DNA from 2 places in the Streptomyces sp. NPDC051684 genome. Region 2 is predicted to be linked to the other one. Evidence: riboswitches for the same ligand, from Rfam matches in the RefSeq annotation. Region 2 holds a riboswitch; the other holds the start of a gene.
What was found. A riboswitch is a leader RNA that binds a small molecule or an ion and turns the genes downstream of it on or off. The one in region 2 is predicted to bind cobalamin.

Region 1: it holds a riboswitch for cobalamin, as region 2 does, so the genes downstream of both, ACIA8D_RS27580 (ABC transporter substrate-binding protein) here and ACIA8D_RS28120 (ABC transporter substrate-binding protein) in region 2, are expected to answer to the same signal.

What each region holds. Positions count from the first base shown of each region.
Region 1 covers NZ_JBITCS010000025.1:21,657-25,750, forward strand. The annotation lists gene ACIA8D_RS27575 (short-chain fatty acyl-CoA regulator family protein) at 1-1,406, shown strand, start outside; cobalamin riboswitch at 1,487-1,615, shown strand; gene ACIA8D_RS27580 (ABC transporter substrate-binding protein) at 1,667-2,200, shown strand; partial or broken gene ACIA8D_RS27585 (ABC transporter substrate-binding protein) at 2,217-2,426, opposite strand; gene ACIA8D_RS27590 (hypothetical protein) at 2,337-2,723, shown strand; partial or broken gene ACIA8D_RS27595 (HAD-IC family P-type ATPase) at 2,856-3,392, shown strand; gene ACIA8D_RS27600 (hypothetical protein) at 3,555-3,887, opposite strand; gene ACIA8D_RS27605 (ABC transporter substrate-binding protein) at 4,009-4,094, opposite strand, start outside.
Region 2 covers NZ_JBITCS010000026.1:2,599-6,692, reverse strand. The annotation lists partial or broken gene ACIA8D_RS28125 (FecCD family ABC transporter permease) at 1-536, opposite strand, end outside; gene ACIA8D_RS28120 (ABC transporter substrate-binding protein) at 572-1,657, opposite strand; cobalamin riboswitch at 1,687-1,829, opposite strand; gene ACIA8D_RS28115 (hypothetical protein) at 1,901-2,635, shown strand; gene ACIA8D_RS28110 (PepSY-associated TM helix domain-containing protein) at 2,849-4,094, shown strand, end outside.

The sequences.
Region 1 (4,094 bases), on a different contig from region 2:
GTGCGCGGCTGCGGCGGCTGCGCGACGAGCGGGGCTTCAGCCAGGCCGAACTGGCCCGCACGCTCGGGATCTCACCCAGCTACCTGAACCAGATGGAGCACGACGCGCGGCCGCTCACGGTGCAGGTGCTGCTGCGCCTGACCGAGGTGTTCGGTGTCGACCCGGGCTTCTTCTCCGAGCGCGACACCGGCCGCCTGGTGGCGGACCTCAGGGAGGCGCTGGCCGCCGAGATCGACGCGGCACGGGTCGGCGCGACCGACCTCACCGAGCTCGCCTCGCGGATGCCGGAGGTCGCGCAGGTCCTGCTCGACCTCGGCCGCCGCAACCAGCGCCTGGCCGAGCTGGTCGGGGGACACGACGGCCGTGACCCGCGGGGCCTCGACGCCCCGCGCTCCCCGCACGAGGAGATCCGCGAGTACTTCTACCGCCGCCAGAACTACCTCCACGAGATCGACACCGCCGCGGAAGAGGTCGCCGCCTCCGTCGGTATCCGTCCTGGAGAAGTGCTCAGTGCGCTCGCGGCCCGCCTGGAAGACCGGCACGGCACACGCCTCAGCACCGAGTCCGGCGACAGCCTCCACCGTTACGACCACACGACGCGCACCCTGCACCTGTCGCCGCGACTGCGCCCGGGCCAGCGCGCGTTCCGTATGGCCACCCAACTCGCCCTGCTGGAGCACGCGGACGACCTGGACCGGCAGGCGGCCGAGGACTTCGTCCCGGGCATACCGGCCCACTCGCTGGCCCGCATCGGCATCGCCAACTACTTCGCCGCCGCGCTCATCCTCCCGTACCGCGACTTCCACGCGGCGGCCGAGGCGGTGCGCTACGACATCGAACGCCTCACCGACCGCTACGGGCTCGGCTACGAGACGGTCTGCCACCGCCTCAGCACCCTCCAGCGACCTCGGCTGCGCGGTGTCCCCTTCTCCTTCATGCGCGTCGACCGGGCGGGCAACGTGTCCAAACGGCAGTCGGCCACGGGCTTCCATTTCTCGCGCGCGGGCGGCACCTGCCCGCTGTGGAACGTCTACGAGGCGTTCGCCGCGCCCGGCCGCATCCACGTCCAACTGGCCGAAATGCCGGACGGAAAACGGTACTTGTGGACCGCCCGCGCCGTCACCCGGCACCGGGGCGGCTGGGGCGAACCCGGCAAGACCTTCGCGATCGGCCTCGGCTGCGAACTGCGTCACGCGCACCGGCTGGTCTACTCCGACGGTCTCGACCTCGGCCGCAGCGCCGCCGCGACCCCGATCGGGATGGGCTGCCGCGTCTGCGAACGCCTCGAATGCCCGCAGCGGGCCGCGCCGCCGCTGGGGCGGCCGCTGCGGATCGACCAGCACTCCAGCACCTTCGTGCCCTATCCCGTGGCACACGACGACTCGCAGGCCCCGCACCCTCAATGACCGCCGAAGGATGCACGGGCCCCACCGGACCGACGGGCTCGCCGCCGCATACGTCACAATGGGCGCACGAGGCGACGGGGACCAGGAAGCCGGTGTGAATCCGGCGCGGTCCCGCCACTGTGACCGGGAAGCGGTCCTCCCGCATGCCACTGCCCGCGCGAGCGGACGGGAAGGCGGAGGCGAGCGATGATCCGGGAGCCAGGAGACTGACCCGTCGCCGGTCCAGCAGCAGGGGCGAGGACACCCCGGAGAGGATCGATGTGACGACGCATGCCTGTACAGAAGCGGGAAGAGGCCCCGAGCCCGGCAGGCGCGGGGTACTGGCCGCCGCAGGTGCCCTGGCTCTCGGCGGAGCCGGGCTGCTCACCGGGTGCGGTGGTGACACCGAGGACGGGTGCGGCGGCGACCGGTTCCGTGCCGCGTTCACCTCCGGCGGCTCCCAGGAGACCCTCGACCCGCACGTCGCACCGAACTTCGTCGACCAGGCCCGCGCCAAGGCCCTCTACGACACGCTCGGCACGTACGCGGACGACATGTCGGTCCGCAAGCGGCTCGCCGAGTCCTGGGAGTCCAACGCCTCCGGCACCCGCTGGCACATACGCCTGCGCGAGGCGCGCTTCCACGACGTGAAGCCGGTCACCGCCAAGGACGTCCTCTACAGCTACCGGCGCGCCGCCGACCCGAAGACCGGCTCGCCCTCGCAGGTGCTGCTCTCCGCGATCGACTTCGACGCCAGCAAGGCCGACGGCACGCAAGCAGCGCCGGCAACTCCGCCTCGGGCCGGGTCAGCTTGAGTTCGACGGTATGGGCCCCGATGGCACGGGAACGCTTCAGGTCGATGATGGACAGCGAGTTCTTCGCCAGCCGCTCGGAACTCTTCGGATCGAGGATGCGGGAGAGCGAGAACAGCACGTCCTCCGCCTCGAAGGCGTGACCGTCGTGGAAGCGGGCCGGGCGCAACTGGAAGCGCCAGACGGTGAGATCGGCGTTCGCCTCCCAGCTCTTCGCGAGCCGTGGCACCGGACGCAGTGTGTCGCCCAGCTCGACCAGTTTGTCGAAGACCGCCTTGCAGCGCGCCTGGTCGATGAACTGCCGTCCCACGTGCGGATCGAGCGTCTCCTTGGCGCCGAACCCCGGGAACACCGCCCGTATGGTCCCGCCGCGCCGCGCCTCGGCTTCGACGACGACTGGTCCGCGGACGCACCGCAGCCGGAGAGCAGCGCCGTCCCGACGGCCACGCCTCCCGCCAGCGACAGCACCGCGCGGCGGCTCCGTGAAGCAGCGACCGTCCGGTCCACTACGACCCTCACCCCTTAATGCACGTCATGTGCAATAACGGAATCATGGCAGATGGTGTAGGTGCCGGAAGAGGGGGTGTCATCACCAGGACGTCCTCACTCCGTCGCGGCGACGACGCTGGGCTTCTGGCTGAGGGCGGGCGCCGAGGCGCAGCTGGGGGTGCGCCCGGTCCTGGCCGCCGGCGACCGGGATGCCCCGGCCCGTGCCGTCGCGTCCCAACTGGCCATCGACACGGTCCACGCGGCCTGCTTGCCCGAGGACAGGGCCGCGCTCGTCGCCGTGCTCAAGGCCGAGGGGCGCCGGGTGGCGGTCGTCGGTGACGGTGTGAACGACGCGGCGGCGCTCGCCTCGGCGGACCTGGGGATCGCGATGGGGGCGGGCGCGGGCGCGGCGATCGGCGCCGCGGACGTGACCCTGGTGCGCGGCGACATCGAGGCACTGGCCGACGCCGTCCGCCTGTCCCGCACGACGCTCGCCACCATCCGCGCCAACCTGGTCCGGGCGTTCGGCTACAACGCCGCCACTGTCCCGCTGGCCATGGTCAGTCTGCTCAACCCGATGCTCGCCGCGGCGGCGATGTCGGTCAGCTCGGTGCTTGTCGTCGCCAACAGCCTGCGGCTGAGAGCCTGGCAGCCCGCTCCGGTCCGTTCGCGGGGGCCCCGGCGCGGCGAGAGGAGCGCCTGGTGACGGTCTCCCCGCCCGACGCCGGCCGGTCCGGACGTGCCTGGCGGCTCAAGCAGTCCGCACTCGCCGCGGCCACACCCCTGATCGCGTGCCTGCCGGCCCTGGCCGGGGGTTGACCTGCGTGACCAAGCCCTCGATGGTCGGCGGCGGACGCAGGAGGTTCGGTCAGCGGCGCAGTGCCGACAGCAGTCCCTCGCACGCCGTCGCCGCCCGCTCGGCCGCCGTCGAGCAGATGCGGCAGTGCTCCCGGTGTGCCGCATGCCGTCCGCACTGGTCACGGGCGTCGCGGCAGGCGATGAGGCAGGCATCGAGCTGCGCCGTGATCAACGGACGCTGGGCGTCGTCCCCGCGCAGCAACAGCCGCGACGTGGTGCCGGCCACGTCCGCACAGTCCAGATTCTGGGTGATCGCCTCGCGCAGGGAGTCCGCGTCCTTGTCGGCGAGCATGCCCGCCGCGCAGGCGCTGCTCGACTGCTCGCAGACGGTCAGTTCGGTCACGGCACGGGCGAGGACTTCGCTGTCGATCCTCGATGGCGGCCGAGCGCGCTTCCGTCGACCCTGACGGTGTCCACGATCGCCCGCATCGCCCGGACGGGCGCTGTCCCCGGGCGTCGTTCCCTCAGGAGGAGGCGCCGTGCAGGCGCAGGTACGCGCCCAGCCGCTCGATCGCCGAGGGGTTGCGCGGGCTCTCGACGAGGTCGGCGT
Region 2 (4,094 bases):
GAGCAGCGCGCTGAGAATGGACGCGACCGCGACACCCGACAGGATCAGGCGGCCGGACGTGATGCGTCCACCCGTGCGCGCGGTGGCGTAGACGAGGACGAGCGCGCCGAGCGCACCCGCGAACGCCGCCGCCGACAGTGACATCGCCCCGAACACGCCGACCCCGAACACGAGGACCGCGACCGCCCCGAGCGAGGCACCGGACGAGACACCGAGCAAGTACGGCTCGGCGAGCGGGTTGCGCACCAGGGCCTGCAGGGCGGTGCCGACGACCGCGAGACCGGCGCCGGTCTCGCGCCGAGCAGGACACGCGGCGCCCGCACGTCGAGCACGATCGTCTCGCGCGCTCGGGACCAGTCCGCGCCGCCCCACCAGTCGGCGCCCAGCGCGTGCGTCACGATGCCCCACACCTGACCGGGCGGCACCCGCACCGAGCCGATGGCGAGTCCGGCCGTCAGCGAGACGAGAAGCAGCGCGGCGAGCACGACCAGGGTGGCGGTGAGCCGCACCCCCTGGCCGATGTGTCGGTCCCGCACGCCGGCCGGCTGCTTGTCGGTGACCGCGGGCGCCGTCACGTGAAGCTCTCCGGGTGCAGCCCGCGCGCGAGCCCCTCCACCGCGTACGCCGACCGGACCCCGACCAGCGTCGCGGTCAACGGCAGCACGACGAACCGCTTGTGCTTGATGGCGGGTACGTCGGCGAGCGCGGGCTGCGCGAGCAGGTAGCGCTTCTTCTGCTCGACGCTCTTGTCGCCCGCGTAGTCGTAGATCGCGATGACCTCGGGCCTGCGGTCGACGACCTGCTCCCAGGAGACATCGCCGAACACGTCGTCCAGATCGGCGAACACATTGCGGCCGCCCGCCTGGTGGATCAGCTGTGTGCCCAGGCCCTTGCCGCCCGCGGTGAAGGCGGACTTGTCCCCGCTGTCGTACACGAACACGGGGACCCGCGGCCGGTCGCGGACGGCGGTGCTCGCCTTCGCGACCCGTCGGCGGAGGTCGGACACCAGGGCGTCGGCGCGGTCGGGGACTCCGAAGATCTTGCCGATGGTGCGTATCTCGGCGTAGGTGTCGCGCATCGTCACGTTCTTCCCGCCGCAGTACTCGCGGTTGAGGTACGTGTCGATGCCCGCGTCGGCGAACGCCTTGCGCGAGCGGCCCTCCTTCTCGTCGAACGCGCTGGAGTAGCCGCCGTAGACGAAGTCGGGTTCGGCTTCGAGGACGTTCTCGAACGACGGTGCCCGCGTGGCCAGTTCCGGCACCGACGCGTAGTCCTCGCGCAGGCTCGGCAGGACGACTGAGTCGGGGAACGCCGTGCCGACCATCCGGTCCTTCAGACCGAGGGAGAGCAGGAGTTCGGCGGGGTGCTGATGGATGGTGACCGCGCGCGACGGCGGCCTGTCGTACGTCGTCTTGACGCCGCAGTTGTCGATGGTGACGGGGAATCCCTCGGCAGTCGACGACTTCGGGCGGTCGTCGGCGCGCTCGGACGCCGAGGACGCCGTGCCGGACGGGCCGCAACCGGCGGTGAGTACCGCTGCCGACAGCGCGGCGAGGGCGGCCGAGGCCCGCACGGCGAAGCGCCGCGGCCGCGCACGGGAGAGCCGTCGCACAGGGGAAGGGGGAAGGGCATGGGGACGGTACGGACCGTCGTACACGTGAAGCCTCCTACGGAGTCCGCGCTCCTCGGAACAAGCCCGCGACGGGCCAGTGACCTGACTCCCGGGCAGCGTTGACGCGCTCTGCCCGGTCACAGTGGCGGGACCGTGCCGGATTCGCACCGGCTTCCTGTCACCCGTCGCGGTGATGACCTGGCGATCCTACGTGGCTTCCGCGGTGCGCATGCCGGGTTGCGAACCTGCCGGTGATCACCGGGGCGCGGATGCCAAGATGGGTCGGCCATGACCACACGCCGGGACGCTCGCGCTGGACGGGCCGCGATGCTCGCGGCCGTCTGCGTGCTGCTCACGGCGCTGGCGCACACGCTCATGTCCGGTGACACCGTGCCCTGGTGGGCTCTGGCCGCCGGATGCGCGGCCACCGGTGCGGCGGCGTGGGTGCCCACCGGCCGTGAGCGCGGAATCCTGCCGGTCGTGGGTCTGACGGTGGCCGCGCAGGCGGCGCTGCACGTCTTCTTCTCGTGGGCGCAGGTGGTCACGCACCCGGCGGCGTCCGGCGGTTCCGTCGCCGGGCGGTGGCTGGACCACGTGTTGTGCCGCGCGCCCATGGAGCCCACGGGAATGGGCGACATGCCCATGCAGTCCATGCCGGCCGGCTCGACGGGTGCCATGGCCCCGATGAGTGGCATGAGTGGTACGGGCGGCATACATGACATGGCACACGGCGGTCATGACATGGGTGGCATGTCATCTTCCGGCATGCTCACGGCCCACCTGCTGGCCGCCGTGCTGAGCGGGCTGTGGCTCGCGTACGGTGAGCAGGCCGCGTTCCGCCTCGCGAGGTGCGTCGTCGGCCGGATCGTCGCACCGCTCAGGCTCCCGTTCCGCCTTCCGACTCCGCCGCACCGGCCGCGCGTCCGGGTCCGCCGCGCCCGGCGCGACCGTACGCCGCGCGAGCTCCTCCTCGCGGACCCCATCACCTCCAGAGGTCCACCCGCAGGGAACGCTGTCGCCTGACGACAGCCGGTTCACCCGAGGCTGCGCCGCACCCTCGGGCGTCGGCCGTGCGCACGCCCTGAGCGGGCCCGCGCGGCCGAGTCCCCATGCACCGCACCGGATCCGGATGCGCCCAGGGCCGAGCGGCCCGCGCCCGGACTCCGTGCTGCCCAGAACTGGAGGACCACGTTGTCCATCACCTCCGAAACCTCGGACACCCCGGATTCCCGGCCGGTGGAAGAGGGCCGGGACGCACCGCCGTCACCGCCCGCCACCCGGTCGGCCTGGGCGTCACTTCGCCCGCTGGTGCTTCGACTGCACTTCTACGCCGGGGTGTTCGTCGCCCCGTTCCTGTTCGTCGCCGCGGTCACGGGCCTGCTCTACGCGGGCTCCTTCCAGGCCGAGAAGATCGTCTACGCCCATGAGCTGAACGTTCCCGTGGGCAGGTCCGAGCTGCCCGTCGCCGATCAGGTCGCCGCCGCCCGCAAGGCTCATCCGGAAGGAGACGTCAGCGCCGTGCGGCCCTCGCCCGAGGCCGGGGCGACGACCCGGGTCATGCTCTCCGGCGTCGCGGGAGTCGACGCCGACCACACGCTCGCGGTGTTCGTGAACCCGTACGACGGCGAGATCCGCGGCGCCCTCGAACAGTACGGATCCACCGGCGCGCTGCCGCTGCGCACCTGGATCGACGAGCTCCACCGCGACCTCCACCTCGGCCAAGTGGGCCGTCTCTACAGCGAGTTCGCGGCGAGCTGGACGTGGGTGATCGCGGGCGGCGGCCTCGTCCTCTGGTTCGGCCGCCGCCGCTCCCGCCGCGCAATCCGCGGCACGAGCGGCCGCAGGCGGACCCTTTCGCTGCACGGGTCGGTGGGCGTCTGGGCGGCGCTCGGACTCTTCTTCCTGTCCGCGACGGGCCTGACCTGGTCGACGTACGCGGGTGCGAGCATCACCGACCTGCGTGCCGCGCTCGGCCAGACGACACCGGCCGTCACCGCGACCGCGGCCCCGGATTCCGGCGGCGAACACGCGGGGCACGACATGGGCGGGTCGAGTGCGCCTGGAAGCGACGGCGGCGTCGGCCTGAACGCGGTGCTGAAGGCGGCCCGCGCCGAAGGCCTCTCGAACCCGGTGGAGATCGTCCCGCCCGCCGACGCCTCCTCGGCGTACGTCGTCCAGCAGATCCAACGGAGTTGGCCGGAGAAGCAGGATGCCGTCGCCGTCGACCCGGCGAGCGGCCGGGTCACGGACGTGGTGCGGTTCGCCGACTACCCGGTGCTCGCCAAGCTGTCCCGCTGGGGCATCGACCTGCACACCGGCAACCTGTTCGGCCTCGTCAACCAGATCGCCCTCGGCGCGCTCGCCCTGGCCGTGGTGCTCCTGATCGTGTGGGGGTATCGGATGTGGTGGCAGCGCGGACGCGGCTCCGCCTTCGGGCGGCCGGTCCCGCGCGGCGCCTGGCAGCAGGTGCCGCCGTACGTCG